Regions from separate parts of the Paenibacillus sp. FSL H8-0315 genome, predicted to be linked through region 2. Evidence: riboswitches for the same ligand, from Rfam matches in the RefSeq annotation. Region 2 holds a riboswitch; each other region holds the start of a gene.
The links. A riboswitch is a leader RNA that binds a small molecule or an ion and turns the genes downstream of it on or off. The one in region 2 is predicted to bind cyclic di-GMP.
Positions count from the first base shown of each region.

Region 1 (8,019 bases), 550 kb from region 2:
AGATCTAGACCCTGCCGGAAGTTGGTGGGGTCACTTTTTTGCACAGAGTAATTTTATAAATATGGTTGCCCAATATAGAAGAGAAACAAGAAATATAAAATGTAGAGAATGGGTAGCTTTATTTTTAATTTCTTGCAGGAATTTTTGAATTTTTCTGAGGTCTTGGACAGATTCTTCATCACATATCCATAAATGAGGAATTGTCCAATAACAAAGAAAATGAGCTTAAGGGGAAAGTTGCCCATTTTTATCTCAGTGAAAATAATAGTGAATGTGACACTCACAAAGGTTAGTGATACAACTTTTAAAAACTGTTCATAACGATCTTGTGGTTCTTTGATAGGATCCTGCTGCCCCCATTTTCTCTCATCAATTTCTGTCATGGTAAACCTCCAATCTACTGAATGTTATTAGTATTTCACCAGATTGAGATGCTTTTTGAACAGGGAGAATTAATTGGGAAACCATTATGAGTATAGTTGTCTGTTGCATCTTGTTGAAGGCTTACTTGTTGTGGAGATAGTACACTTGAATTTGATTGATTTGCTGATGCGAAAGGAGCAATTGCGGTAGTCAATAAAGCGATTGATAAAACTACGATTAGTTTTTTCATACTTTGATAATCCTCACATATGAAGTGTTTACTTACATGGATAATAGTAAATTTAATGGTTAATGATGTATATGAGCTATAAGATCGATTTGAAAAATGAGATGTTTTGTAAGTTTTTATAAATAAACGTCGAATATTATAATAAGAGAGTTTTATTGGTGTAGATGACCTAGGACTAATTAATTGTGATGAATTTTAAAAATACGAAACCCGCCGATGCATGTCTCGCGGGTTTGTGCTGATCCTGTATCTTCAAGTAGATCCTTCGTGTTATTAGGTACATTGCCAACAACTGTAGGGACTTTATAAGCTCCTATAGTTGTTACATGGTAAGGTTTCAGTAATTCCAACAAAGAGTAAATTCCCAAATGCTTGGGATTATGCCCACTGGCTTCGGTAGGTGAGCTTTTTTTGTTTACAGAATGTTCCAGAATTATTATATTCAGATTATGTAAATGTTTCGTCCGGAAGAGATTATTCATAGTATATGTTCGGAAGGGTATTTCTGCTTCAGGAATTCCCGTAACAGAGATGTTGAGAGTATATAATGTTCCATATTATATACTCTGATTTCTCCTTAAATCTACACAAAGAAGCGCCGTCCCTTTGGAGACGCCGCTTCTTTATAGTAGATTCTATTCTTTTTGCTCAATTCTTGATTTTGGTGATCTTTTTGGCGGTAACTTGTGCAGGGAATGAATCATCACTTACTTCAAAAAACACTTTAATCTCATCTCCTTTTTTATATTTAGAAGGTGCAACTTTATTTACCCAAATGGCTTGAGAGTACTCATTAGATTCGAGAATTTCCTTGTATTCCTTGTTCAAGTCTTCTTCTTTTAATTCAGAAATTACTAAAATTCTTTTATTTTCTACATCTATTGTGTGTACAATTCCTTTCAAAACTTCATCATTCTTACTACAGGCGGTGACTAATAACAAAAAAACAAAAATAAGAGTCCATTTAATAGTAGTACGTGGTTTTTGAATCATGGACCTTCCCCTCCAGTGGTTACGACATTAGTTTAACATCGGTTGCACAGGCATAGCAGTTAGTACATTACCAATATAAGAATAAACAGCAGCCTTTCCATTATGACGACCTTTATTGATTCTGGGGAGTTACAGGTGAATGTCTGTAGTATTGATATTTTCATAAGAACTTTTGTTTGTATATAATAAAAATAAATGTTCTTATTTTAGAGGCGATCAATGATGGAAATGAGTATCGACCAAACGGTTGGGATTATTTAATTTATCAGGTCAAGGTGAGCAAGATTACACAACGCGAGATCGAGATCCGTGCATCCGTGACAAACGTCCAACATAAACGAAGGGGATAAATATCATGCGGTGTATAACAATACGGCAGCCTTGGGCGACTTTAATTGCTCTTGGTGAAAAAGAGTTTGAAACTCGTTCATGGAGAACAGCCTACCGCGGCGAGTTAGGCATCCATGCCGGAATGAGGATTGACAAAAAGATTTGTGAACAGGAACCGTACAAATCAGTATTGGCGAAACATGGCTATACAGCGAATAATTTGCCGACAGGAGCTATTATTGCTACAGGTCAGCTCGCGGGATGTTATGTGGTTACTCCAGAGGTGGATTTAAGGGAATGGATCAATGGGAACGAATATGATTTTGGCGACTATAGTGAAGGACGGTTTGCCTGGAAGCTTGAACGGGTTCATCCATTAAGCCATCCAATTCCAGCTAAAGGTCGGCTAAGCTTGTGGGAGCACTCTAATCACTTCTGAACGGCGAACAATATTTTTAATGTAATTTTTATGTGCCTATCAGCTTTTTTTCAGGTTCGAGGTATATATTAGAGACACCAAACACCCCCCAGTGTTTTGTGGTATATCTCTCTCAGGTCTTGCCAACTCCCATGGTAAGGCCTATTTTTTTGTTCACTAATTGATTGGGGGGAGAGAGCGCAGCGGCTTCTATACAGCTTTACTTAATCTGGTACTGTTCTTCGTAACTCTTAAAAGATGAAATATCCAGCCCTAGGTATCTGCGCATATGGATGGCAGCCTGAGCCGCAACAATGTCATTCAACAGCAGCATTCGTTCATGATAGCCACGACATATATACTTGGCTTCAATTCCAGTATTAAGTCTGTTTTGCTCATACACCTTGATTCCCCGTCTTCTCATTTCTGCACGAACATCCCTTAGATCTGTTGTAGCTACTGCAGCAGCTGTTCCAAGCACCTCCAGATAAGGGGCGGGTGTTCGTAAGTGTGTAGATAAAATGGCGGAGTCCCGTTCGAAAGCTGATAAAATCATCGGAAGCAATAAATAAGATTTCACCAGCATGTTGTCCCTGCTTTCTGCTCTATGCATGAATCTCATCACCTCTAATAGGAACGTATATTCGTATTCTACCCCGATATTCCAAAAATAATCAATGGTATTTCTAAACAGTTTATCCAATGTGATTAAATTCACAACTTAATAACGAAGAATAAATTATATTAAAAATTGTAATAATAAAAATTAATGTATCGAACGCAAATAAAGGAGAATTATGATGGAAAAAGAGGGCAGCCTCCAGCGTGGATTGTTTTTTGGTTTAATTCTGAGTGTTCCCTTATGGATATCCATATTGGGCTATATACAGTTACTTTAAAATTTAATGAAAAACCTTATGCGAAGCGCCTTTAGGCGCTTTTTTTGTGTGGTACTAATGCGGGGAATTATCGAAAGGAATTGATTGACAATTGTGGGTGTCGGGAGCTAAACTGTTATTAATTCAAAAGTATTAAAAGTCATAGACTGTTATTGGATAGAATGCTTCAGCTACCAGTTCTGGACTTGCAGTGTAATACATATATATAGTCATGATAATAGCAAACCGTCTGAAAGGGCGGGACGCAAAGTCCAGGAGTCTAAAGTGTCTTAAAGGCACAATGACCGTCCGACTGCCATGAGAAGGGAATTTCACTTCTTTTTGGCGGTCTTTTTTGTTGTTAGGTCCTTTAGAGTTTCTGGTAATTATTCTGATTAATATAAATCATAGTTTTAGGAGGTGTGCCATTTGAAAAGAAGAATAAAACCGTTACTCTCGCTTGTATTAGCTGGGATTTTGACGGTAGGTAGTGGGCTTTCCTCATTGGGAGCTGGAGTTGCTGGAGCTAGTAGTTCTTCTACATTGGGAATTGCAGCGGTCTACAACGTGTTTATTCTAGGGGATATAACGACAGTTTCGGATACGGAAGGAAGGTTTGCTGCTGGAGGTAACGTTAACTTAACCAACTATAGTGTTGGAGATAGGTTGACCGCTGCAGAGGTTTCCCTGACTGACACACTTGTTGTTGGAGGGAATCTTACTTTCAACGGAGGTACTGTTTATGGGAATATCGTGCACGGGGGAGATTTTTCAGGGAATGTAACGCTCCTCAAGGGTGGTACAAAAAGACAGGGGAGTACGATTGACTTTTCAGCCGTAGGTCAGTCTTTGAAGGACAAATCAGCAGAACTTGCAGCATTGCCGGCGAATGGAACAACAGTGTACCAATATGGCAGCCTTACCCTGACAGGTACAGATCCTGCGGTCAATGTTTTTAATGTTTCAGGAGATAACGTCTCTAATACCTACGGAATTACAATAAATGTTCCTTCAGGATCTACTGCAATTATTAATATTGATGGTTCTAACGTAAAAATGAAAAACTTCGGATTTCTACCTAATAACGTGTTGAACAGCAAGAAAATTTTGCTTAACTTTAGCCAAGCTGCGTATCTTGATATGGCAGGCATAGGTGTAATGGGAAGCATACTTGCCCCCTATGCTCATGTTGATTTTATTAATGGTCAGATTAACGGTACTTTAGTGGCGGCTTCACTCAAAGGTACTGGTGGTGGTGAATTTCACCACTATCCATACGATGGTGATGAACCCGGACCAACGCCGACACCAACGCCGACACCAACGCCGACAGTGACGCCAACACCGACGCCGACACCAACGCCGACAGTGACGCCGACACCAACAGTGACACCAACGCCGACGCCGACAGTGACACCAACGCCGACACCGACGCCAACACCATGTCCGACGCCGACAGTGACACCAACGCCGACGCCGACACCAACGCCGACAGTGACGCCAACACCGACACCAACGCCGACAGTGACGCCAACACCGACACCAACGCCGACAGTGACGCCAACACCGACACCAACACCAACACCGACGCCAACACCGACGCCAACGCCGACAGTGACACCAACGCCGACGCCGACACCAACGCCGACGCCGACACCAACGCCGACACCGACACCAACGCCGACGCCGACACCAACGCCGACAGTGACACCAACACCGACGCCAACGCCGACACCGACACCAACGCCGACGCCGACGCCGACACCAACGTCGACGCCGACACCAACGCCGACACCGACACCAACGCCGACACCAACGCCAACGCCAACGCCGACACCAACGCCGACAGTGACACCAACACCAACGCCGACAGTGACACCAACACCAACGCCAACAGTGACACCAACGCCGACAGTGACGCCAACACCGACACCAACGCCAACACCAACGCCAACGCCGACACCAACGCCAACGCCGACGCCGACACCAACGCCAACGCCGACACCAACGCCGACAGTGACACCGACACCAACGCCGACAGTGACACCAACGCCGACACCAACACCGACGCCGACAGTGACGCCAACGCCAACACCGACACCAACGCCGACGGTAACACCTGAGGCGACGCCAACGCCATCGCCGACGGTAACGCCTGAGGCAACACCAACACCGACGGTAACGCCTGAGGCAACACCGACACCGACGGTAACGCCTGAGGCAACACCAACACCGACGGTAACACCAGAGGCAACACCGACACCGACGGTAACGCCTGAAGCAACACCAACACCGACGGTAACGCCAGAGGTAACACCAACGTCGACACCAGAGACTTCTGTGTTCCCGACACCAACGCCATCATCCGTAATTGGCACTATAGTTCTTGCAGAAGATCCTGTGCCGCTTGGGCCTGTAGCTTCGCCGACACCATCGCCAGTACCAACACCAACACCGTCGAATAGCACAGAAGTACTTGTTGATGATGATGAGATCCCATTAGGTCCGGTACCGGCAGTGACACCAACGCCAACACCAACACCTGATGAAATCATCGTAGTGGACGATACGATCCCATTAGGTAAGCCACCTGTGAAGGAATTGCCAAAAACGGGTGAATCAAGTCCTGCACCTTACTATGTAGCAGGTTTAGGTTTTGCACTTATCGGATTATTAATGAGAACCAAGTTCTCCAAAAAGAATAAATAATAAAGGGTAGATCAACATAGAGTCGCTTTCGGGAGTGTTCCGATGGCGGCTCTATTTGTATGTCATGATTGCGATAGTTTGGTGCATTCTAAGTAGATGGTATACTCTTGTTGGAAAAGAAATGTAGAGGGGATGGCGAAGGCGAATTGATATGGTTCATTATTAGCGCTGTAATCATCATAGGGATTCTAATCTATGTGGGATTTTTCTTCTATGGTATTGCTATTAAACGAGCGCCAAAGGTATTTCTAAGTAATAATCCTAATCTGAAGGCTGATCCTCCGGTTGCCGGAGCTTCTTGGGGGGAGGGGAAGGATTGGGTCTCTCGCCAGAGCTTCGAGAATATTGAGATCGTATCTGCAGATGGACTTAAACTAAGGGGTTACTTACTCCAATCTAATCGTGCTGCGGGACGCACAGCCATTCTAGCCCACGGTTATTCAGGTAAAGCAAAGGATATGGGGGCGTACGCCAAAATCTACTACGAGAACTTAGGCTTTAACATCCTAATTCCCGATGCAAGAGGGCATGGAGATAGCGCAGGGGATTACATTGGTTTTGGTTGGCCGGAACGAAAAGATTATTTGCAATGGATTGAATACATGATTAAAAAGACTGGGCCCAGTGCTCAAATTGTGCTTCACGGCGTCTCTATGGGCGGTGCTACAGTGCTAATGACCTCAGGGGAAGATCTTCCGCCGCAGGTAAAAGCTATTGTTGCGGACTGCGCTTATACCTCAGTAAAAGCACAATTATCTTACCAACTACGACGCATGTATCGCTTGCCAAGTTTCCCTTTCGTTCAAAGTGCAAGTCTAATCACCCGCTTGAAGGCGGGGTATGGTTTTGGTGAAGCCTCTGCATTAAAACAAGTGCGGAAAGCGAAGGTCCCGATTCTTTTTATTCATGGGGATGCGGATAACTTTGTACCTTTTGCTATGATGAATGAATTGTATGAGGCATGCCAGAGTCCAAAAGAGAGACTCATAGTGCCGCAAGCGGGGCATGGATTGTCTTATGATACGGATAAGGCGGGGTATATAGATGTAGTAACAGCTTTTGTAAGTCGATATGTAAAATAAGTCCTGAACGTAGACAGCGCCCGATATCCGCTAGGTAGCGGTTATCGGGCGCCTATATTTTTCCACACATGACGTAGTCCTTGAATAAGGATCGTACCGTCATGCTTTCTCGTTATATTCATCCCCCGCCGTTCGTGAGTAACGGGTGTCTTAATTCCTTGTTATTTCCAGCAGCCGTGTGGCGAGAATAATCCTTCCAATACGACAAAAGCCCTACCTCTCTTTTGCCCTTGCGGCTCCATTGACCGCGCCAGTGTGAATCGGAATGCTATATTTCGAATTTAATCTCATAAAAAGGAAGAGTACTGCAAGAAAACATAAAGCCTCTTTGTCCAAAATGCCGATGTGTATAATAGTCGGCCTGACATCTTCTTGGTGGGGATATTCAATATATCGAAAAACAAATACCATATAAATATAACACACTATTGTTTAAAAGGCAAATATAATAATGAATTCCAAGATAAGGTTTATTTGATTCTAGAGAGGAACAAACCTCGATAAGGGGCGCTTAGATTTTGAAAGTAACTTAAATTGGGTTAATTGTGAATTATTCCGGAAAAGCTAGTATACCAGAGGAGATGGGCGATCTCGGTGCAAATGGGCTAAAATGTAAGTTGGATATTTTTGCAAACGCTACAAACTTCAACTGAAAATGCCAGAGACGAATGGGTTGTGTCTGCTGGGGTTATTTTGCGTGCCTATTTTGTGAACAGCTCTCTAAAACTGACAATAAACTCCAACATTGATTGAAGGATTGAGGGTAGACCGTTATAATTAATAAGTCTGGATTTTAATTAAAAAATAAGGGAGATTTTTATGAAACGCGCAGATGTGTGGCTGATTTCCATCGTATTGATTGCTGCGCTCGCTTTTCTCGTACCGAGATGGTTTTCGGACAATGATGACAAAGGTGGGGCCGGTAAAAATCTCATAGCCAATGTAACGGTGGACGGTGAGTTATTTAAAACGGTAAAGCTTACAAAAGAAGAACAA
Region 1 covers NZ_JBBOTA010000001.1:3,878,316-3,886,334, forward strand. The annotation lists gene MHB56_RS16885 (hypothetical protein) at 54-383, opposite strand; gene MHB56_RS16890 (DUF3221 domain-containing protein) at 1,262-1,606, opposite strand; gene MHB56_RS16895 (ASCH domain-containing protein) at 1,962-2,375, shown strand; gene MHB56_RS16900 (hypothetical protein) at 2,575-2,967, opposite strand; cyclic di-GMP riboswitch class I at 3,463-3,553, shown strand; gene MHB56_RS16905 (choice-of-anchor A family protein) at 3,662-5,941, shown strand; gene MHB56_RS16910 (alpha/beta hydrolase) at 6,049-7,023, shown strand; gene MHB56_RS16915 (NusG domain II-containing protein) at 7,843-8,019, shown strand, end outside.
Region 1: linked by a shared signal. The riboswitch ahead of MHB56_RS16905 (choice-of-anchor A family protein) and the one ahead of MHB56_RS19205 (glycosyl hydrolase) in region 2 are both predicted to bind cyclic di-GMP.

Region 2 (8,019 bases):
TGGTCGCCGGATCATGCTCTTCTAAATTAAACCCGTATTTGAATAAACTGAAATCCTTAAAAAAAGCAGCATGCTGCACAAACATATCCGCATAACCAATATGTGCACGCATGATCCGGTCGAATACAGCCGCTGTCCGCTCCGTTGCCCCGTATTGATAGGCATCCACATGACTGTCCGAGGTACCAAATTCAGTGGTCAGCATTTTTTTGCCGAGTCCATTGTCTGCGCCAGTGAAGGTCTTCAAATTCTCAGTAAAGCTTCCTCCATTACTAAAAATATAAGAGTCACCGTAGGAATGTCCATTGGTCAAATCCGTAACCTTCTCCAACTCCATACGTTGCTCTGGATCACGTTCCCAGCCATCCGGATCTCCACATTCCTTCCCAGTTCCCTTCTGATTACCACAGGAATCCTCACTGTAGCTCGGCCAATATGCCCAGCCCGGAGCAACAGTTTGTAAATGGGGCGCGATTTGCTTGCCCTTTTTATTCAGCCAGTCCGCAATTGCCAGGTTCACTGCCTTAGAACGATTGAATAATCCCGGCTCATTATCTACCTCATAATATTGAAAATAGGGGCTATATTGCTCAAAATAATCTGTCAGCTTTTTCTCCGCGTCAGCAGGCAACGATCCATCTGCCTTAAGCTTAATATCACCAGTATGCAAATACAAAGCAACCGCCTGCATGTTGTAATCCTGCAATACCTTGTAATATTCCATCATATCCGAGCAGGATCTCCCGACATCACTGGCACAGCTAGTACGCATCACATTCCCGCTATAAGCCATCCCTAGCCATTTGATAACATAAGGCAAGTGCGTAACTGCACCTTCATCGAAATAAAATTGTTTATTATTCACTACTGTTCCCGTCAGTGTATAGCTGCCATGGATAGGCTCAGAAATTGGAGCGTTAAGAGATTCTAAACGGAGATTATCCCAAGTCCACCAGGAATATTCGTCTTCTTTGTCACTGCAATATAAACAGCGAACCGTTTGCAGCTTCAATTCATTCGTTCCTATCTTTAATTGCTCCTTGGGAATATATAATTCATAGGTCTTTTGAAAGTTATATTCGCTTTCTGTGCCAGCAACGCCCGCAATTTGAATGATCCCCGACAATTGATGATTGGAGAACACACTCATTTGCGGCACGGATTTATAAGCATCCAGAATACCTACGCTAAATAAGACCCCATTCTCCGGGATCTTATTTAGCTGATAGGTGATTGTTAATTCCGGCTGGGTCTTTCCATTCAAGCCTGCAGGCAAGCTCTGCAGAGCCGATGATTTGAGCGCCGAAGAAGTAACATTAAATTCCTTCTTGCTGCCAGAAGTGCCACTCGCAGCGAATTCAGCTGCTGAGCCATCATGTTGTCCCAGATTCCAGATCACAGTACCATCCGGTATTTCTGCTGCAGCATCAGTTCCTGCAGATAGTCTCGGTATATTGGCACCTACCTTATAATCGTTTGTCCTATTCGTTCCGAAGACAGAGACAGACAACAGAAACAAGACGGTTAATGCGGCGAATTTTAGTAATAACAGTAATGGTTTGTTTGCAGATATCTTATTTTTTCTATTAGATATTCTCCTCGTTATTCCCATCCATAGGTCCTCTCTTTCTTCCGGAATGTCTTACCCTATCATTTCATTAGATTAAGGAAGGAACAATGCCCCTTGTGGAATTACCTGCTGCTTCTGGCTGGAACTCTCCCATAGCAAACGAAGATTGGCATCTCCTTCATTCTCATAATATTCAATTTGGATATCATAAAGCGTTCCGGCTGTGAGCGGGATACTTCCTTTATGAAGGGTTGCACTTTGATTTTTCCAATTGTCGATGATCAGCTTTCCGTCAATCCAGACACGGACTCCATCATCAGAGGATGCCGAAATCGTATATTTTTCACTGAATTTAGGTTTGAGTTTCCCTTTCCAGCGTACAGAAAAGTGATCTTCATTTATCTCTGAGGCAGGGGACCCACCATGCCAATTAAAATCAATCTTACGGTCATTGCGGATAAGTACCGCTTCTCCATCTAAATCAGTATTGTTATAGTATTCTCCAGTTAAACCCGTTAGGGTTACCGGAGTTACGGGTGCTATCGAAGGACCTCCTGTTGTGAGAACATAGTCCTCTCTCGATACTATAAATGAGTCTTTCATAAAGCTTTTAATTGACTGTAGCGTATTATTTTCTGTCAGTAATTTTCCCCAGGTCATCATATAGACCCATTTATTTTGTTTCTCAGTTAATACATCCGGGTTCGGCAATTGCCCACTCTCCCCGATTCCGATAGGTTTACCCTCGGCCAATGCGAGCAGATCCTCATAGTAGGACTGTTTATAATCGTTATTGTAGATATCCGCAGCCAGAACATCGAGTTTATCCCCACCGGGATAATATGCAGCATATGGATCTGACCATTCATTCGGTGCATTCGGATTCCACACCCACAGTAGATTATTTAGCTTGTGTGTGTTTACAAAACGATCATAGACAATACTCCACAGCTCTGAAAAATTGTCCTTTTTCCCCCACCAAAACCAACCACCATTCATTTCATGGTAAGGTCGCCATAAGACCGGCACTCCGGCATCACGCAGCTGACCCAAATATCCAGCAACCTCGTCTAGATCTGAAATTAGCCTCTTATACTGAGCTGTCCCAGGTGTAACATAAGCATTAAATTTCTCTTGACTGAGACTTCTGTTTACATTGGACCATTCTGGTGAGGTTCCCGGTAAGCTCTGATGGAAGGTCATGGCTACAATGCCACCCTCTTGATGCCATTCAATTGCACTGTCTATAACAGCTTGCCGCTGTTCTGCGATCGTCCCTTCGGATTGATTATTAATCGCCCCTAATTCATAACCATGTAGAACGGCATTTTGTCCCGAAGTATTCTTCAGCTTATGAACCAGTTCATCTGGACTTTCTAGATAATCATGCTGGCCGGACAAGATCCCTTTGCCACGTAGATTCACCAAATTACTCAGCAGTTGCTTGGCTTCTTCAGAAGCCGAAGGATTGCTTGGTATAGCCGGAGGTAGAGAGGAAGAAACACTCATAGCCTTCGGAAGACTTTTAACCTCTCCCCAAGGCAGCAAGGAAAAAATAATAAACACCGGTAACATAGTAAACAACAATCTGTTTTTCTTATAATATTTACGCAAATAAATCCTCCTTTCGGTAGCTGTACTGCCTCCACAGGTGTTAAAAACATACCTGTTATCGGACAATCGTCTTCTGACCTAATGAGGACTATAGCTTAGTAGCTCTGCAATAACGCAGAGCCACTAAGGATCGACCTTTAATTTTCATCAATCAGGAGACATCCGGAAGAAAAAGTGCACTTGCTGGAACTGTCTCTTTAGCTTGACTAGCACTTTCCCACATCAAGCGGACTCTCGCATCGCCTTCATTCTCGTAATACTCCACCTTGATATCATATAGCTGGCCAGCCTTCAGCGTTATAATGCCCTTACGCTCAGTACCACTTTGCTTAGTCCAACTATCAATCACGGATTCCCCATTCACCCAGACACGGATACCATCATCTGAGGTAGTGTAAAATGTATATTGCTCATTATATAATGACTTAATTTTACCGCTCCAACGTATGGAGAACCGATCAATCCCGAGGGCGGCATCCGGCGAGCCTTGCCGCCAATTGAAATCGATTATTGCATCAGTTCTGTTAAGAGCTGCTGCTCCCGACAATTGCATGTTGTTGTAATACTCTCCTGCAAGCCCCTTCGCGAGAGGAATTGCTGCCTCCCCCTCTTCTTCAGAAGGTGCCGGCGCTGGTGCGGCGCTAGGTGTCGGTGCCAGACCAGTATTTAATTTATCTCTGGTCAGGGTATAGTTGCTATTCATAAATGTTTTGATTGTGTCTGCACTGTTATTCTCGTAAAGCATTTTTCCCCAGCTCATCATATACGTCCATTTACTTTGCGATTGCTGAAGCTTCTCCAGATTAGGCATTTCACCATTTTCCCCGATCGCAATCGGTTTGCCTGCGGCTAGACTCAATAAGCTGTCATAGTATTTTTGCTGGTAATCATTTTCGTATATATCTGCTGCCAGAATATCTACTTTATCAGCACCTGGATAAGTTAGCGCATAAGGATCTGACCAAACATTGGGAGCATTCGGACTCCATACCCATAACAAATTATTTAATTTATGAACGTTAACAAAACGGTCATACATAATATTCCATAGTGTAGAAAAGTTATTTTTCTTCCCCCACCAGAACCAGTTCCCGTTCATTTCATGATAGGGTCTCCAAAGCACCGGAACATTGGCATCGCGCAAGCTTTTTAAAGAGACGGCCACCTTATCAAGCTCAGCGATCAGATTGTTATATTGCTTGGTACCCGGTGTAACGTAACTATCAAACTCACTCTGGCTAAGTGTTTTTTTCACATTATCCCAGTCATAAGAGGTGCCCGGCAGGTTAGCATGAAAAGTCATAGCTACGATCCCGCCCGCTTTATTCCAGTTGATGGCGCTGTTCACCACATTTTGACGTTGCCAAGCCATCGTTGCTTCGGACTGACCACTGATCGCACCCATTTCATAACCGTGAAGAGCCGCATATTGTCCGCTGGTTCCCTTCAGCATATTGTTAATTTCATCTGGACTTTCTAAATAGTCATGTTGACCGGCAATAATACCTTTTCCTGAGATCGAGTAAAAATAGTTAAGCAGCTTTACGGCTTCAGGTGAGGCACCTGGGGTAACTGGCGTTCCAGAATTTGAAGCAGCTATGACAACAGACGGCGAAATTCCAACAGCAAGCGGAAGTGCAGTCAGAAACAGGACGAGTGACAGAAATGCACCAAACAATCGATACGTACGGTAAGCTTTCAAAATAATCTCCCTTTCGGTAGCCAGGCTGCCACTCTTTCGAAGGCCCTATAGCTTTGCGTCCCTACCTTTCGATAGGTTTGCCTTTTCAATTTAAGAGAAATAATCTCTCTTACCGTAAGTATCGACGACAATTAATGATATATTTAGTGTTTTTATGACTTTTTTTGATAATTGAGTCAATTTACCTGTTTCAAGAAATTTTGAATTGGTTAAATAGATAGGTTAGACCTATGAAATGAATTGTTGTAGTTCTATATCATTCCAGTCTAAAGTAATACGTATGTTATCTTCTTCTACTAATTCAGACCCCGTCTGTACCTCTATAAACTCAACATCCGTCAAAGCAAGGATCGCGTGCTTCGTTCCTTCCGGTATACGTACCACGTCCCCAGCCTTCACATTATGTTTTTTCTCATTCAGCACAATACTTGCTTCGCCGCTGACGATTGTCCAAATTTCACTACGCTTGCGATGTAATTGATAGCTGATATTATTCCCCTCGGATATAAAAATCCGTTTGGTCAGCACTTCATTGCCTTCATCATATTTCACATAATCAATAACTTTGTAATGGCCCCAACGGCGTTCCTCGTACATCGGTCTTTGTTCAAAGGTCTTCAGCACTTCTTTAATCCGTGGGCTCTCAGCTTTATGGGTAACTAGAATCCCATCCGGGCTAGCCGCAATGATCAGATCCTTCGCACCAATTACCGTAATCGGAATGTCCAGCTCATTAATCAAGCAAGTCCCCTCAGAATCCGCCGTCACAAAACCTTTTCCTACATGCTTGCTGCTCATTTCCTCTGTCAGCGTATTCCACGTTCCAAGATCCTTCCAGAATCCATCATACGGCTGTACTACAATATGTTCTTCTTTCTCCACTACTTCATAATCAAAGCTGATGGAAGACAATAGCTTATACTGCTTCTGCAATTCTTCATATCCTAAAGGCAACCCTTTACGCTGCAAAATATCTAACAAGTACCCTAAGCGGAAGGCAAACACGCCGCAATTCCACAAGGCATTTTGCTCGATGAGCTGTTCTGCTTGTATGCGGTCTGGTTTCTCTTGAAAGTGACTCACCTTCATAAAACCATTTTCCCCCGCCTCTTCGGTGGTAGGAATAATATATCCGTATTTCTCTGAGGCATGTTCAGGAACAACACCCATTAGGGCCAGATTTGCTCCACTTTCCAGCATGGTCCCCTCAAGCATAGCTATGGTATCGAAAAAGGATGCTTCTACATAAGGGTCAACAGGCAATATTGCTACCGTCTCCGCTGGAGAAACACCTGCCACTGAATAAAGATAGGTAGCTGTTAAGGCGATAGCCGGAAAAGTATCCCGACGCTCCGGTTCAACGATAATCGGCACATGACTTCCCAGCTGGCTTTGTATCATTTCTACTTGGCCGCGGCCGGTGGCCAGATAAGATGATTCTGCCATCCCTGCTTCCTCCAGCTGTCTCCAGACACGTTGTACCATGGATTCTGGTTCACCTTGAGGGCTTTCAAGTACCTTTAGAAATTGCTTTGAACGTGAGTCGTTGGACAACGGCCATAACCGTTTACCTGAACCGCCTGATAGAAGTACCATTTTCATAGAATGAACCCTCCTTGAATTATGGAAATCGAGCATATTTGAATTGTTATCAAAACGTCAGCTTCCACTTAGCCTTATTTCGAGCGGATGCACTAAAAAAATTTGTTAGGTAGAAACCACTTCAAGGGATTTTGGACTTCCGATCGCTGTTATCCTCAGATTTCCTTATTGAACCGCTTCTAGCGGTAGAAATCCGAGGATAGCATATGCTTTCGAAGCTAGCTTTCCTACGGAAATCTTTCGGGCGAACACTCCGTTTCTACAGTTCCAAATTCCCTTTCCGTTCTTAACCTAACCAACTTCTTCTTAATACTTGATCCGTGCGTACCGGGCTGTTCCAGCCGGAAGCAAGCACGTTTTTCTAAAGATTTGCTTCTGCTCCGGGGGAGGCAGCTGCAACTGCAAGAACAACTGCAACTACAAGAGCAAGACTAATTGCCACCACAGAGACAGAGACAATGACAATGACAACTACAAATGCTACTGCTACTGCGGTATATAATCAGAGTACCTAACTTTATAAATTGCTTAGAAACTTAAGATAAGGGAACGGAGTGACGGAGGGGAATTTTGGAACTGTAAGAGCGATAGCGTCCGCCTTTGTCTGCGGATTTCTACCGCTATTAGCGGTTAGAATCAGGAAATCTGCAGACAACAGCGGCTGGAAGTCCAAACATTCACCGCAGTTGCGACTGACACTTAACACAAATCATTAAACCGCTCCAGCCACACTAGCAGAATAACCGCTCAATCCACCCATCTGCGGGCGACCGACAGAATGATAAACGAGGCCGGTACCCTCGATTTGCTCCTTGGAATACACATTGCGTCCATCGATCAGCACCCCATTGCGCATGCTTTTCGCCAGCTGATGCAGATCAATGTCCTTCAGTAGGCTCCAATCGGTCAAGAGGCATACGGCATCGCTGCCCTCAGCCGCCTCCTCTGGCAGATTGCACCAGCGAAGCTGCGGATGATCGTATTGCTGCCTGAAATTTGTAGCTGCGATTGGATCATATAGCTTGACTGTTGCCCCTTCAGCCACCAGTGCCTCAACAATCTCTCTGGCTGGAGCTTCGCGGACATCATCAGTGTTAGGCTTAAAAGCAAGCCCCCATATCCCAATTGTCGAACCGCGCAGGCTGCCAAGTGATTCATGCAGCTTGGAGATGATCATAAACCGTTGTCCCTTGTTCACTTCGACTACAGATTTCAATAATTTGAATTCGTAATCGACGTTGCCCGCAATTTGAATGAGCGCATTAGTGTCTTTCGGGAAACAGGAGCCTCCATAACCGATACCAGCCTGCAGGAAGGATGACCCGATTCTTTGGTCCATACCCATTCCTTGTGCTACCTCGGTTACATCAGCTCCCACTTTTTCACAAATATTGGCGATCTCATTAATAAAGGAGATCTTCGTGGCCAAAAATGCATTCGAAGCATATTTGATCATTTCAGCACTGCGTATATCTGTTACAAATACATTTTCTGTGAAACCCTTATGAAGCTCGCGCATCGTTGGTTCCAG
Region 2 covers NZ_JBBOTA010000001.1:4,428,915-4,436,933, reverse strand. The annotation lists gene MHB56_RS19215 (discoidin domain-containing protein) at 1-1,612, opposite strand, end outside; gene MHB56_RS19210 (glycosyl hydrolase) at 1,664-3,184, opposite strand; gene MHB56_RS19205 (glycosyl hydrolase) at 3,336-4,886, opposite strand; cyclic di-GMP riboswitch class I at 4,899-4,978, opposite strand; gene MHB56_RS19200 (sugar phosphate nucleotidyltransferase) at 5,115-6,488, opposite strand; gene MHB56_RS19195 (UDP-glucose dehydrogenase family protein) at 7,201-8,019, opposite strand, start outside.

Region 3 (8,019 bases), 670 kb from region 2:
GGATTACGTATACTGCAATCAGGAATGGCTGTCTCCGTCTTATTTCTATATACCTCGCAGCAAGTTGGTGGTACCTATGGAGGCTTTGGAGCCGCTACGCAAACCACTAGCACGATTAGCTTTTGCGAAGTATTTCCGAATTCGATCAAGGCACTGCTTACAGAGTTCAAAGAGCATGTTAATCGAGCGCTCACTTTAAAAGAATCACTACAGCCCTTTTCCTCATCAGCTAACTACTCGGACGTTTCGGGAATAGAAGGGATGTCGCTGGAAGAGCTTGATGTCGCTGCAGAAGAGATTTCTTCGCAAATAGCGGCGCTTCAATCCCAAATAGATAGCGTTAACGAGCAACTGGCGGCTAACAGCCAAATTTGGAATCAAATCCACAATGAGCTAAGTGCAGCAGCAGCCTTACTCTTCCAGATAGGAGGATATATGACATCTCTAGATTCCAACTGTCTAGAAATCAAGGACGAGCAATTTTTCAGAGATTTACAAAGCAGCCTGAATCAAAGCGGTGTGATCTCGGAATCCTTGAATGCTTCCTTAAATGGAGTTATTAGTTACCTAACCTCCATACACGATGTCGGTCTTCCATTCGCTTCGGTAGTTACCAGTGATGTATATGGACAACTTGAATTACGCGAAGGAGAGTTCCCACAGCCACTGCCATTCCTGATTACCTTCACTCAACCAGACGGCGTGATCTCTAGCGACCTCACCTCATCTTATGAAGCTCTAAATACCGAATTGACTAACCATAAAGAATCGGCAACCTCAAGTATCACTACCCTTCAAGATAAACTCCAATTGATCAGTCAGACTCGCGAGCAAAAACTAGAAGAGCTTGAAAAAGCTCGGCTAGAAGAAGAGCAAGCAAAGAAAGAAGAAGAAGCGAAAAAAGAAGAAGAACGTTTGGCTGAGGAGAAAAAGCAACAAGAAGCCGAGGATAAAGCGAAAGCTGAGGCAACCCCTCCAACATCAGGTGAAGCTGCTCCGGAAGCCCCAAATAAAGAACAACCTGAAGCCCCAGCCACTGACCCGGTTAAGCCGGAAATTGACGAAGAGCTCACAATTCCAAAAGATGTCCCTCAGCAAGAGGCTCCACAAGAGACGCCAAAGGCGGAAGACAATACGACTACCCCGCCGGTAGCAACCCAAGCTCCTTCGGACCCTCAACCTGAGAAAGGTGGAGAATAAGATGCGAATTAAAAAAATTATCAATAATACCCTATCGAGCTTAATGCTTGTGATCTTTATTCTGCTGGTGGCAGCCGTAGTGTTATCCAAGGCCTCCGGCGGTGAACCTGCTTTCTTCGGATATGAGATCAAAACCGTACTCTCAGGATCGATGGAACCAGGAATTCAGACAGGCTCAATTGTCGCATTAAAACCCGGAGGGGATATGAATCGTTTCAAACCAGGCGATGTCATCACCTTTAGGAATGAAGATAATCTGCTCATTACTCACCGGATTGTAGAAGCGACCGTCAATAACGCTACTGGTGAAGCTGTTTATCGCACTAAAGGCGATAACAACGACGCGCCCGACATGAACCCTACCAGTTCTGTGAATGTTGTAGCTCAGTATACCGGGGTCACTGTACCCTATGTCGGTTACGCTATGAATTTCGCGGTTTCCAAAGCTGGAAGTGTAGTCCTCATGATCGTGCCTGGCTTGATGCTTCTGCTCTATGCTCTGTATACCTCTTGGAAGGCTGTAGCTGTATTAGAAAAGAAAAATGCTGCCCTACTGCCAGCCTCACCGCCCCCAACAGAAACACAGCCCTAAGTTGATTGTCCACTTCCGCTTACGAACCGGAAGATACAATATATAAATTTTATAAAAAATTCAAACACAAATTTGAGGAGGAATTTTATTATGGGTATCAAGAAAACATTGGGTCTTGGCGTAGCATCTGCAGCACTGGGTTTATCATTAATCGGCGGAGGAACCTTCGCATACTTTAGCGACACTGCGCAAAGCACAGCTACATTCGCAGCGGGCACGCTCGATCTGAACTCCGACCCTTCTGTCATCGTTAATATTCCTAACCTGAAACCAGGTGATACGGTAACTAAATCCTTCAAATTGAAAAACGATGGTTCGCTCGATATCGGATCTATTATTCTGAATACATCGACTCAAATCACGGATGCTAAAGGAGATAACTACCTGGATTTAGCCGAGTTCATTAAAGTTAAATTCCTTAGAAATAATGATAAAGGAGTACCTATCGTCTCTCCTGAAAATGTAGTTTATGAGACTACACTTGCTGCTTTAAAAAGTCAGCATCCGGATCTCGTAAAAAATACAGGTTGGGATCAACTCTTTACCGAAGCATCCGGTATTAAAGCCGGTACCAACGACAGCTTCTCCGTCCAATTCGAATTTGTGGAAAATAACCAAGATCAAAATATTTTCCAAGGCGATAGCTTAACACTGACTTGGGATTTCGTAGCTAAACAAGGTGCGAAAAAAGACTACTAAGATCAATAAAGTAATTTAATAAAATACTCGAAGAGCAGCAGATCCTGAATCCGGCCACGGATAAGCAGATTGCTGCTCTTCTCTTTACAATAAACTTTGTCCGATTTATTGATATTTGCTATACTAATAACAAAAATTACGGAGGGGCGTCAGCATAGTGCCACAGAATATGGGCCAACGTATCCAGCAGCTCCGCCTAGACAAGGGTTTCTCCCTATCTGAGCTTGCGGACAGAGCAGATGTGGCTAAGTCGTATCTTAGCAACGTGGAGAGAAACATCCAATCCAATCCATCCATCCAGTTTATCGAAAAAATCGCTGACGCGCTTCAGGTATCCATTCATGCCCTACTCTATGGAGAACCCAATGATGCAGAGGAATCACATTTAGATTCGGAATGGTTCCGATTGGTGCAGGAAGCTATGGACTCAGGCATTAGCAAACGCGAATTCAAAGAATTTCTGGACTATCAGAAATGGAAGCTCGATCAAAAGGATTAATACTTCCTACTAATCTGGTACGATCCTCTCTTCTACTAAATCATATCGAAAAAGGACACAGCGAAGAACCGCTGTGCCCTTTTTCGATATGTAACCCCTCTAATGTATTACTGCACGATCTGCACAGTTTTCTCATGAAAGAACTGGCGGATTTCATCTGCCTTAATGCCAGCCTTCTTAGCTGCTAATAATAAATGTACCCACTCTTGATCCAGATCAATAAACTGCTGTTCTCTGTTGCTACCCTGGTTGGACTTTTCCAAAAAATCTCCCCCTAAGATTTTACGTCCCCAGGCAATCCGGCTGTCATAGTATCTCTACCTTAGACCCGCGACTTTGTGCCCCTGCCTTTCGGCAAGTTTACCTTTTACTGGACCCTTTTCACGAAAGGATCTGCTTAAAAAACTATAAAATTACTATCTGCAATAACATTATACAAAAAGAAAGCGGAAAAGTGTGTCGATTCCTGGTTACTTTCTATTTTAAAAACGAAAAATAAAAGATTTTTTTTCAAAGATCTTGTCCGATTATCACGATACTCGTCCGTTACATAAAATAAATTGTACTAGCAAAATAAATATTTACTGACCTAATAGTTAAAAATAAGGATAATAGAATCATTTTAATAGGCCTTTAGAATGGGTAATGAGAAGAAACACCCTTCTTTTCATTAGAACAAGCTAACCCATACCATTTTGCGAACGTATTGGACGAAAGAATGAATTGATTACAGTGGCCGAAAGTAGCACAATAAGATGAGAAATGAAACCGCAATCATCACAGCTCCAGTAAGCGTTGACACAAAATGTCACGTATGGAGTTCATCCGTTAAGGAGGATGTATTCATGGCAGCCAAAGAGCCCTATAACGAATCCATTTGGAGTAAGTATTACGGACCCAATTTAGGCTACATTCAAGAAAGATATGAACAGTTTGTGAAAGATCCCTCCACCGTAGAAAATAATTATCGCGAGCTTTTTACAAATTCGGGACCTCCTCCCCTAACTCCGGATAGCGAACCGGCTCCTCAGCCGCGCATCTCGGGAGACACCGAATGGCTTAGAAAAGCAGTAAGAGCTTCCAAGCTAATCGCCAATATTCGTATATATGGCCATATGGCCGCTGAAATTGATCCGCTGGTACGCGATCAGAATCCCATGGCAAAATATCTTGAGCTTGAAACCTATGGGCTGACCCGCGAAGACCTGATCGCACTGCCTGCCACGCTTATATGGGAAAATGCGCCGAATGATGTGCATACCGGATGGGATGCCGTGCAACGTATGCGTCAGGCATACACCAAGACCATCGCCTATGAATTCGGGCATGTGCATGAAGAAAAAGAACTGCAATGGCTAAATAGACAGGCAGAATCCACCAGCTCACCAGCACCCCTAAATAATACAGAACGCAAAGAGCTCCTGAACCGCCTGATTCAGGTAGAGCAATTTGAAACCTTCCTCCACAAGACTTTTGTAGGTCAGAAGCGTTTCAGTCTTGAAGGCAATGATGCTCTTGTGCCGATGTTAGATGAAATCGTACGTGCTGCTGCACATGACGGTGCGGAGCATATTTTGATGGGCATGGCGCATCGCGGCCGCCTCAACGTTCTTGCACATATTTTGGGCAAACCTTATGATATCATATTTTCAGAGTTTCATCATTCTCCGAACAAGGAGCTTTTCCCTTCCGAAGGCTCCACAGGCATTAACTATGGTTGGACAGGTGATGTGAAATACCATCTCGGTGCAGACCGTGCTGTCCGTGAAGGAGAAACCGTACGCACAAGAATAACACTAGCGAATAACCCAAGTCACTTGGAATTCGTCAATCCTGTCGTGGAAGGTTTCACTCGTGCCGCACAAGAAGATCGGAGCACTGCAGGACTGCCGAAGATTGATACCAGTAAAGCTATGGCGGTGCTGATGCATGGCGATGCTGCTTTTCCAGGTGAAGGAATTGTTGCAGAAACGCTTAATATCGGCAAACTTCAAGGTTATCAAAATGGTGGGACGATCCATATCATTGTTAATAACCGAATTGGTTTTACGACTGAAAGTGAAGATTCCCGTTCTACGCATTATGCGAGTGACATCGCCAAAGGGTATGAAATCCCAATAGTCCATGTCAACGCTGATGACCCAGAGGCCTGCGTAGCAGCTGTACGTTTAGCTAGCGCATACCGCCATCAATTCAAAAAAGATTTCGTAATTGATCTCATCGGCTACCGCCGTCATGGTCACAACGAAATGGATGATCCTGAAACCACACAACCTATTGTCTACGGCAAGGTTCGCAATCATCCAACCGTCTACAAGGTTTATGCAGAGAGACTGAAAAACGAAAAGGTTCTTACCGCCGAAGACGTACAAAAGATGAATGCTGAAGCAGAAAGCGTATTGCAGCGTGCGTACGATACTATGAAGGAAGGCAATCATAAGAAAAAAGAACCCAAAGCCTTCATTCCTCTACAAACGGACCGCGCAGCGGCAAACACTACAGCGGTATCCATCTCCAGCCTGCAGGAGATCAATCGTGAACTGTTGACGGTTCCTGCTGGATTCCAGGTTTATCCGAAGCTGGAGCGCATTTTACAACGTCGTAAAGATGCACTGAATGAGGGTGAAAAGGTCGACTGGGCACTAGCTGAAACATTAGCCTTCGCTACCATTCTGAAAAATGGAACGCCCATCCGACTGAGCGGTCAAGATGCCCAGCGCGGAACCTTCGCACATCGCCATCTGGTGCTGCACGACAGTAAAACAGGAGATTTATTCTCTCCGCTGCATCAGCTAAGCGATTCCCGTGCCTCCTTTGGCGTATACAACAGTCCATTGTCAGAGGCATCAGTATTAGGCTTTGAATATGGTTATAATGTGTTTGCACCGGAAACCTTCGTAATCTGGGAAGCACAGTATGGTGATTTCGCCAATGCGGGTCAGGTTATTTTTGACCAGTTCATTGCCGCTGGACGCGCCAAATGGACACAGCGCAGCAATCTCGTCATCATGCTGCCGCATGGCTACGAAGGACAGGGACCTGAGCACTCCAGCGGTAGGCTGGAACGGTTCTTGCAGCTATCCGCTGAGGAGAACTGGACGGTCGCTAACCTGACTACCGCTTCGCAATATTTCCATCTGCTGCGGCGCCAAGCAGCGTTATGCGGGCAGGAAGATGCTAGACCGCTAGTCATTATGACGCCGAAAAGTCTCATTCGGAATACGCGCAGCACTTCTGCCGGAACCGAGCTGGCTTCAGGACAATTCAAGCCTGTATTAGCTGAATCTTTGCTTGGCCAGAAACCAAGTGAAGTTAAACGGCTCGTAGTCTGCAGCGGTAAAGTCGCTATCGACATCCAAACAGAACTGGAAGCAGCACCGGATAAGGATTGGTCATGGCTGCATGTTCTTCGCCTAGAGCAGCTTTATCCGTTCCCGGAACAGGAGCTAAGCGAACATTTAAACTCCTTCAGCTCCCTTCAGGAAATTGTCTGGGTGCAAGAAGAGCCGAAAAATATGGGCGGCTGGAGCTATAGTGAGCCTCGGTTACGCGCCATCGCACCGAAAAATGCCGGCGTAAGATATATCGGCCGTCCGGAACGTTCCAGCCCGGCCAGTGGTTATGCAGATGTGCATAGCTTCGAACAACGTAGAATTGTAACAGAAGCCCTAAAATCAAATTCGAACGTACAAGCGGCTGTACCGTCCTCTTAAGAGGACGGTATCACAATAGCGTAAACCATTATGTTTGGGGAGGAAACGGCCTGTGTCAGAAATCTTAGTACCCGATCTGGGAGAATCCATATCCGAAGGAACCATCTACAAATGGCTGGTTAAAGAAGGCGACACGGTAGGTCAAGGCGATGTGCTTGCTGAGCTGGAAACGGATAAAGTCAATCTGGAAATTAGTGCAGAGGTGGAGGGTGTCATCTCCACCATCCTGCGTCAAGCGGGCGAGAACGTAGCCGTTGGCGAAGCCATCGGCATCATTGGAGCCGCAAGCGGCAGTACGCCGCGGGCCGCTGCAAGCGAAGCCGAAGCGCCTAAAGCGGCTCCGGCAGGCGGCAACGCAGTAGCAGCCGCCGCGCCTGTAGCTGCGCCCGAAGTGCCTGCAGCAGGTGGCGACAGCCATGCTGCCTTGGCATCGCCGGGCGCACGCAAGCTGGCACGGGAGCGCGGCATCGACCTCGGCGAGGTTAGCGCCCGTGATCCTATCGGCCGGATTGGTCAGGCCGATGTGTCCGGTCATGGTGCAGCAGCGCCGCAGGCCGCTGCACCGGTAGCTCCGGCGCCGCAAGGCAAGCCGGAGCCAGCGAAGCCGGCAGCGGGCAAAGCCACGCCGGACGAGGGCAAAAACGTGGAGCGCAAGCGCATGTCACGCAGACGGCTCACGATTGCCAGCCGCTTGGTCGAAGCGCAGCAGACCGCGGCCATGCTTACCACCTTCAACGAGGTGGACATGACAGCGATCCTCGACATCCGCAAGCGCCGCAAGGATGCATTTAAAGAGAAACATGAAGTTGGACTAGGCTTCATGTCCTTCTTCACCAAAGCCGTGATCGGTGCGCTTAAAACCTATCCACTGCTGAACGCCGAAATCGACGGTGAAGATCTGGTCGTTAAGAAATTCTACGACATCGGTATTGCTGTTGCAGCGAAAGAAGGACTTGTAGTTCCCGTAGTCCGTGATGCGGATCGGCTCAGCTTCCCGGAAATCGAGCGCCAGATTGGCGAGCTCGCTTCCAAAGCACGTGCCAATACGCTCAGCCTCTCCGAGCTGCAAGGCGGAACATTCACCATCACCAACGGTGGCGTATTCGGCTCCTTGTTATCCACACCGATTCTGAATACACCACAGGTGGGTATTCTAGGGATGCATAAGATTCAATTGCGTCCGATCGCGCTGGACGAAGAAAGAACCGTAAACCGTCCAATGATGTACATCGCCCTTTCCTATGATCACCGGATCGTTGACGGCTCTGAAGCGGTAAGCTTCCTGGTCAAAGTGAAGGAATTGCTGGAAGATCCGG
Region 3 covers NZ_JBBOTA010000001.1:3,757,072-3,765,090, reverse strand. The annotation lists gene MHB56_RS16395 (hypothetical protein) at 25-1,200, shown strand; gene sipW (signal peptidase I SipW) at 1,202-1,792, shown strand; gene MHB56_RS16385 (TasA family protein) at 1,883-2,491, shown strand; gene MHB56_RS16380 (helix-turn-helix domain-containing protein) at 2,661-2,990, shown strand; gene MHB56_RS16375 (anti-repressor SinI family protein) at 3,098-3,253, opposite strand; cyclic di-GMP riboswitch class I at 3,281-3,365, opposite strand; gene MHB56_RS16370 (2-oxoglutarate dehydrogenase E1 component) at 3,836-6,703, shown strand; gene odhB (2-oxoglutarate dehydrogenase complex dihydrolipoyllysine-residue succinyltransferase) at 6,756-8,019, shown strand, end outside.
Region 3: linked by a shared signal. The riboswitch ahead of MHB56_RS16375 (anti-repressor SinI family protein) and the one ahead of MHB56_RS19205 (glycosyl hydrolase) in region 2 are both predicted to bind cyclic di-GMP.

Region 4 (8,019 bases), 3.2 Mb from region 2:
CAATGGGTGACGTAAGCCGCTCCTTTAACACAATGATTGATAAGCTCAAGAAGATTCTGACCGATGCATCGCAGATCACCCGTCAAGTTATGGATGCAAGCCGCGGAATCGAAGATAAGAACCAGAACCTGAAGATTGTCATGGCACAAGTAGCCTCTTCTTCTACTGAGCTCGCTCTTGGTGCAAATGAAATATCTACGGATATCGCTGATATGACAGAATCCATTAAAGACATTGAGACCAAAGTATCCAATTATACGAACTCCACCAAAGAAATGAACAGACGTTCAATACATACCTTAGAACTTGTTGAGCAAGGGCGCCAATCCGTAGATACACAGGCTGAAGGCATGCGCAAAAACATAGAGGCTACACAAAAAGTGGCTGATACTATTGAAGCTCTCTCACAAAATGCCCGCGGGATTACGATGATCACCAAGACCATCACAGAGATCGCTGAGCAGACCAACCTGCTGTCACTGAATGCCTCCATCGAAGCTGCTCGTGCCGGAGAGCATGGTCGGGGTTTTGCCGTTGTAGCTCAAGAGGTTCGCAAGCTTGCTGAAGAATCTACGGCATCCACAAAAGAAGTATTCGGCTTGGTCCGCAGCATTGAGTCAGATATTAAACAAGCCATCGATAATATTGCCATCAATGAAGAGGTTGTGCAGGTTCAGAATGAAATGATCACTCAATCTGCCCATATTTTCGCACAAATTGTACAAAGCGTGCAGTACATTACCGAGCAAATCTCTTCATTCTCTGCGGAGAGTGATCTTATGCTAGAAAGTGCCTTGAAAATTTCCAGTGCAATTGAGAATATCTCAGCAATCACCGAAGAAACTGCTGCTGGCACGGAAGAGGTATCGGCGGCTATGAATGAACAGATTAATGCCCTGCAGTCTGTTGCAGAAGAAACGGAAAAAATGACCCAGGCCGTATTTAATCTGCAAAAAACCATTCATATCTTTAAATTCTAGTTCAAAACTATCAACTGCCACCTAAGCTGAGTCTTAGGTGGCAGTTTTTTTCGCGAGGCAAAACTTCATCTCTTGGACAAGACTTTCGTCAAATTTCGAGTTTTTTTAGCGGATTATGTTGACAAAAATTAATGAGGAATATATTGTAAAGGAAAATTATTCTTATCAACTATAAATTAATATTGGCAAAATCCTCGAAAGAGGATGACGCAAAACCATGGATCTACAGCCTCATTTTTTCGTTTGAGGCCATGATTGCCAGGTTGCAGAGGAACCAGGACGGCTGAACTATTGTTCAGTCTTAGCGGTGCCTTATGCCACCAACCTGTGCTTACTATAGAGCACAGGTTTTTACTTTTTGAGTATATTGATCTATCGTATCTATTCGGTAGATTAATAACTAATATATATCAAAAAACTTGTGAGGTGTTTCTTTTGAAGACAGTCGCAGATTACATGGCGGAAGCACTACGTAACCTTGGAGTCACCCATTCTTTTGGGATCATTGGCAAATCCATTTGTCCAATAGTTCTAAAGATGGTGGATTACGGTATTGAATTTATTCCCGGCAGACATGAAGCAAGCTCCGGATTCGAAGCAGCAGGGTATGCGCTGAAAACGGGTAACCTAGGCGTAGCATTTGGTACTTCGGGTCCTGGGGGAACTAACCTGCTAACAGCAGCAGCACATGCGAAAGCTAACAACCTACCTGTCCTATTTATTACCGGCCACCAATCCATTACAGAGCTTGGAATTCCACAATGTCAGGACTCCACCTCTTTTCTGGCTGATTTAGCTGATATGTTCAGACCTGCCACCTTGTTCAGTAAATTGGTTGAACGTGGGGATCACTTTGGTACTATTTTTAATCATGCGATTTCTGTGGCCCTGACCAAACGGGGTCCTGTTCATCTTTGTATTCCTTTTGATGTACAAACTGAAGTATTGGAAGAATGCAATATAGTAATCCCAGAAAGAGAATCTCTAATTAGTCAAGCTAATATCGATAGAGTCATCGATGCTATTCAAGCTGCTAAGAATCCTTTGATTATTGCGGGTAAAGGAATTAACCGCTCCGGAGCACATAAAGAGCTTGTTCAACTCGCAGAAACTTTTAATATTCCTGTAGTAACATCTCCAGGTGGAAAAGGGGCTATAGTCTGGGATCACCCACTCTATCATGGTCCTATTGGCGTTGGCGGTTCGACCCACGGGGACGATTTATTGAATAAAAGCGATTTATTTATAGTGCTTGGATCACGTTTAAGTGATATGACCATCTGTAATCTTAAACGGGAGAATCATCCAGCAACTTTAATTCAATTTGATATTGATCCAACCTTTGTCGGAAAAATACTATTGTCCAAAACGATACCGGTCACTGGGGACCTGCGCGATAATTTGGTGCACTGCCTAAATCATATTGACCCAAACACAATCACCAAACGTGAGGCTTTGGCCGATGCGGATTATTCAGAAGAGCTTCCAACCCTCAAGAATCTTTCCCTTGCTTCGGTAATGAGCACTTTAAGTGATTTGATCCCTTATAATAATTCAATTTTCGTTGATGATGGAAGTCATGGATTCCACGCTGCAAAATGGTACAAGGTTAAGAAACCGGGCAGCTTTGTTTTTGATGCGTATTTTGCTTGCATGGGTAATTCGATCGGCATGGCTATTGGTGCAAAAGTTGCAGCTCCTGAAGAAACTGTCCTCTGCATTACAGGTGATGGTTGTTTCATGATGCTCGGCGCTGAGATTAACACCGCTGTCTGCAAAGATATCCCTGTCATCTTTATCGTGGTCAATAATAAGCAACTAGATATGGCTCTTAAGGGTATGGAGAAAACCACAGGTCGTATCGATGGAACTCTATATGAAGTACCAATGGACGCCGTGAAATTCGCTGAATCTCTAGGTGCTAAAGGCTACAAATGTGAGACTGCGGATGAATTCACAGCTGCAATTAAAGATGCGGTAGCTCTAAACCATGTTGCCGTTATTGAACTACTAACAGACCGTGATGAAGTCCCTCCGACTGCACACCGTACTTTGAACCTAAACTAGGAGGCTAACCATGAAGGAAAATATCAACAGTGGTCTCAACCACTTCACGAATCTATCAGGAGACTATGGCGCAAAAGCACTAGCTCCAATTAAAGACCACTTCCCTGACTTGGCTGAATTTATTATGGGGAATGCCTATGGCGATATTTTTCAACGTAATACTATAGCCCCTGACTGGAAGGAAATCGCAGTCATTTCATCTTTAATTTCAATGGGACAATTCGAACAGTTGGGCGTTCATTATGTCATGGCCCTTCGTGTTGGAGTTACCGTAGAACAGCTTAAAGGTATTCTATTACACTTAGTACCCGTTATAGGGGCACCTAGAATCATCACAGCTTTTAATATCCTGCTTGCAACCATAGAAGAAATCCAATAACCCAACAGTTCGACAACAATATACAAAATTCGACTTTATTATTGCATACACTTGAAAAATATGCCTATAATAGAGTCGGAATATCCCATTACTTGCTGTATAGTGTCGAATTTTGACTTTTATAAAACAGCTAAATGGATATACATGGCTGGATATTGCAGTCGAACTGTTTTGGACAAATTCAATCTATGGGAGAGATTTAGGCATGGGAAGTTTCGTTTTGAAGACAGACACTACAAACAAGGTTATTAACATTGAGTTAGATGGAACATTTTCTGAAGAAGATGGTCTAAAATCTATTCAAGCTTATCAACAAACTATCAATCCAATTACTCCAGCTGACTATGAACTAAAAATCGACTGCAGAAAGCTAAATGTAACTGCACCAGATGTTGTACCTCTTTTAGAAAGCTGCTTTGTAATGTTTAAGAATGATGGATTTGTAAAAGTAAATCTAACGCTTGAAAATAACCCGATCCTCAAAATGCAGCTTTCCCGTCTTGGCCGTAAAGCTGGACTCGATAACATCGAGATCATTTCTGCGGTTACAGCCTAGATCTTTTAATCTTAATATGTAGGCCACATTTTACTGCTTTCCTGGAGGCGTATTATGACCGGAATTCGTATTAAAGGCATTGATATCTATCATCCCAGCAATATAGTTGGTAACGACTTTTTCATTAAGCATTTTGACGAAAAAGGCATTGATATTCGAGGTCTATTATCCGCATTAGGTCGTATTACACGGTATAGTATTAAGGATGCGGATGAGAATTCCCTTACGATGGCTTTTGAGGCTGCCAGGAATGTTCTGGAGAAAAGTGGTCTCACAGGTGCCGATATCGACCTTATTGCCTATGCAAGTCAAACTCCTGAGTATATCTTTCCTACCAACTCATTAATGATTCACCGTTTGATCAAAGGCGCATCCCATACGATCTGCATTGACAGTAATGCTAATTGTGCGGGTATGACGGCTTCTGTGGAACAGGTTAGCCGTCAGATGCAAGCGAATCCTAGGATTAAACGAGCGTTGGTCATCGGCTCCGATTATGTAACCCCTCATGCCGATAAGAATGATCCAGTCTATTACGCTAACTTCGGTGATGCAGCGGCGGCAGTCATTCTTGAACAAGCTGAGGATGTGGTCGGTTTCATTGACTCTATCTACCAAACGGATCCTTGTGTTTGCGATAATTCCAAGTTCCCGTGCGCAGGCCTGGCTAAACTGGGTAAACAAGGTGTAGCGGCTGGAGAGTTTAATGTGAAGTTTATTCCTTTTGATAATTCCATTTGTATAGATGCTGCTTCTGAGTCTATTCGTACTCTACTGTCTAACAACAATATCGCGCCTGAAGCCATTAAAGCAGCCTGCTTCTCACAGTTTTCATTGCCTAATATCTTAGAGATGTGTGAGAAAGTCGGCATTGATCGCAATGTAGCGGTATACATAGGGGATGAATTCGGATATACCTCTACCAGCAGCCCATTTATTGCTCTACATAAAGCTGTAACTACTGGAAAGATCGAACGTGGTGATAAAGTCCTGTTCTGGACAGTGGGCGCCGGTTGGCAAAATGTAGCATTTGTTATTGAATATTAGGAGCTGTATAACAAAAAGCGGCAAGCTAGGGATTCACCTAAGCTTGCTGCTTTTTAATATAAATATGAACGCAACATCAGGACTTACTCGCAAAGGTGAGCCCCTTTTCCGCGAGAGCACTCCGTAATAGGACGATCGCCTTTGGCCCCAATCCATGTAGCTGCAGAAGCTCTGCTTCAGTAAGCTTGCTGAATTGTTGAAGCTGAACATATCCAGCCCCATGCAGGGCTCGAAGCGCCGGCTTAGATAGTCCACCCGGCAGATCAGATTCGGTGCCGTTAACCATAGATATATACAGCCCCTTTATCACTGATATCCTTCATGCTTCTCCCAACCCATGGTACGCGCTACAGCGTCCTTCCAGGCGTTGTAACGACCTTCCCGCTCAGTTATACCCATCTCAGGCGAGAAGACCCTCTCAGCCTTGTTGAAGCTCTCTAGCTGAGCACGTGTCCAGACTCCGGACGTTAACCCGGCCAGAAGCGCCGCACCCAAAGCTGTTGTCTCCGCATAGGTTGTTCTAGTAACCTCACTGCCCAGGATATCAGACTGGAATTGCATCAGCAAATCGTTACGCACAACTCCGCCATCCACACGAAGGCCGGTCAATGGCATGCCTGCGTCTTTTTCCATAGCTCCTATTACATCTCTAGATTGAAAGGCTAAGGACTCCAATGTAGCTCGTACCAGATGTCCTGAGGTAGTGCCTCTAGTAAGGCCAAATATGGCTCCACGGGCATACATATCCCAATAGGGTGCCCCGAGTCCGGTAAACGCAGGCACAACGATAACCCCTTCACTGTCCTCTACTTCCCGTGCTTTATCTTCTGAGCCTGCTGGCTCCTCTATAAGACCAAGACCCTCCTGCAGCCACTGAACAGCCGCTCCGGCCACGAACACACTGCCCTCTAGGGCATAATAGAGTTCATCTCCCATACCCCAAGCTACAGTGGTCAACAAGCCATGACTGGAGGCTACAGCTTCTGTGCCTGTGTTCATTAGAATAAAACAGCCTGTACCATAGGTGTTTTTGGCACTGCCGGGTTCTAGACAAGTATGTCCAAACAATGCGGCCTGTTGATCTCCAAGTACAGAGCGAATTGGAATGTCCGCCCCGAACCACTGTTTGTCTGCTACTCCAAATTCGCCGCCAGACATTCTTACTTCTGGCAGGATGACACGCGGAATACGAAGCTCTTCCATTAGCTCTTCATCCCAGCACCGTTCATGAAGATTAAACAGCATCGTACGTGAGGCATTGGTAACATCCGTGACATGTACGGCTCCGCAAGTAAGTCTCCAAATTAACCAGCTGTCGATCGTCCCCGCTAGAAGTTCCCCTCGATTCGCCCGCTCTCGGGCGCCATCCACATGATCCAGTATCCAGGAGATTTTGGTAGCTGAGAAATAAGCATCTACAACAAGGCCCGTCTTGCTCGCAATAACTTGCTCCAGCCCTTTACTTTTAAGTTCTTCACATTGCTCTGCAGTACGCCTGTCCTGCCACACAATCGCAGGGTATATCGGTTTGCCCGTTATTTTATCCCAGATTAAAGCTGTTTCTCTCTGATTGGTTATTCCGATGGCAGAGATCTCCTCAACTGCTATGCCACCCCGCGCAATCGCATCTCTTGCCGCTGCGAGCTGTGACGCCCAGATTTGCTCAGGGTCATGCTCTACCCAGCCTGGATGGGGGAAGGATTGTTTAACTTCATATTGACCTTGTGAGACCCATTTAGCCTCCGTATCGAACAATATGGCTCGTGAGCTGGTAGTACCTTGGTCTAAAGATAAAATCATTCTATGCCCTCCCAAGCAAAACCTACAAGATATGTTCCACGATGAACAAGATTAATGTGTTTGTTTCAACAAAAAGCACCTCTGCTGTCAGAGGCGCTATCACACATTGTGTTTGGAATTACTGTTTTTCGACAGGAAGTCTTAGCGTAAAGGTTGTACTTTCGCCTAGTTTGCTTGAAGCTGAGATGGTCCCGTGATGCGACTCTACAATATTTTTAACAATCGCAAGCCCAAGTCCCGTTCCACCTGATTCTCCCCGTACACGCGCCTTATCAGCTTTGTAGAAGCGGTCGAATATATACGGCAGATCCTCTGGTGGAATTCCAACCCCTTCATCCTGAATTTTAATCTCAAGATAACGACGGCCTTCTAATACACAAGTTCCTGTATGAACCGTGATTTTTTTGCCACCCTGTGTGTGGCGAAAAGCATTATCGAGTAAATTGGTTAAGACTTGTTCCAGTTTATCCTCATCCGCCGCCTTCAGAACAGCAATATCACTCTCTTGCTGTAAGTGAAGATGGATATCGCGCTCTTTCGCACGTACAGAAAATTTACGGTAGACTCGTTCCAGCAGTTCGTTCATGTCCACCTGAGCTTTCATCATATCCGTATGTCCGGCTTCCATTCGGGCAAGATCAAGCAAATCCTTAACCAGACGCCCCATACGCAGTGATTCGTCATGAATGACCTGGATCAGCTCACTGCTTTCTTCAGGGGATGAAGCCATCCCGTCCAATAAAGCCTCACTGTACCCTTGCATCATCGACAATGGCGTGCGGATTTCATGGGAGACATTAGCTACGAAGTCTCTGCGCATCTTTTCCAGACGCACCTCTTCCGTCACATCCCGCAGTACAGCAACTACTCCCCGAATGCTGCCTTCAGAATATAACGGTGCCATATGAACAGACCAGACGCCCTGCCGTACATGTACATTGGAGCGGTCATCGCCACCTTGCTTCAAGGTGCTTAAAAATAAAGGACGCAGGGGAGGAGGAACACTGCTCTCAGCCGTTTCGGGATGGAGCTCAGCATCACTCGCATGTTCCCACTGCAAATCGCTCCAGCTCTCTAGCAGAGCTTGGCCGTGCGGATTGGTCAAAATAATCTGCCCTTCAATGTCAAAGGTGATCACAGCATCGCTCATACTGCGCAGTACGCTAGACAGATGCCCCTTCTCATGATGC
Region 4 covers NZ_JBBOTA010000001.1:1,185,639-1,193,657, forward strand. The annotation lists gene MHB56_RS05175 (methyl-accepting chemotaxis protein) at 1-980, shown strand, start outside; cyclic di-GMP riboswitch class I at 1,155-1,251, shown strand; gene MHB56_RS05180 (thiamine pyrophosphate-binding protein) at 1,407-3,047, shown strand; gene MHB56_RS05185 (carboxymuconolactone decarboxylase family protein) at 3,058-3,426, shown strand; gene MHB56_RS05190 (hypothetical protein) at 3,632-3,982, shown strand; gene MHB56_RS05195 (ketoacyl-ACP synthase III) at 4,037-5,029, shown strand; gene MHB56_RS05200 (DNA-binding protein) at 5,106-5,315, opposite strand; gene glpK (glycerol kinase GlpK) at 5,336-6,829, opposite strand; gene MHB56_RS05210 (ATP-binding protein) at 6,948-8,019, opposite strand, start outside.
Region 4: linked by a shared signal. The riboswitch ahead of MHB56_RS05180 (thiamine pyrophosphate-binding protein) and the one ahead of MHB56_RS19205 (glycosyl hydrolase) in region 2 are both predicted to bind cyclic di-GMP.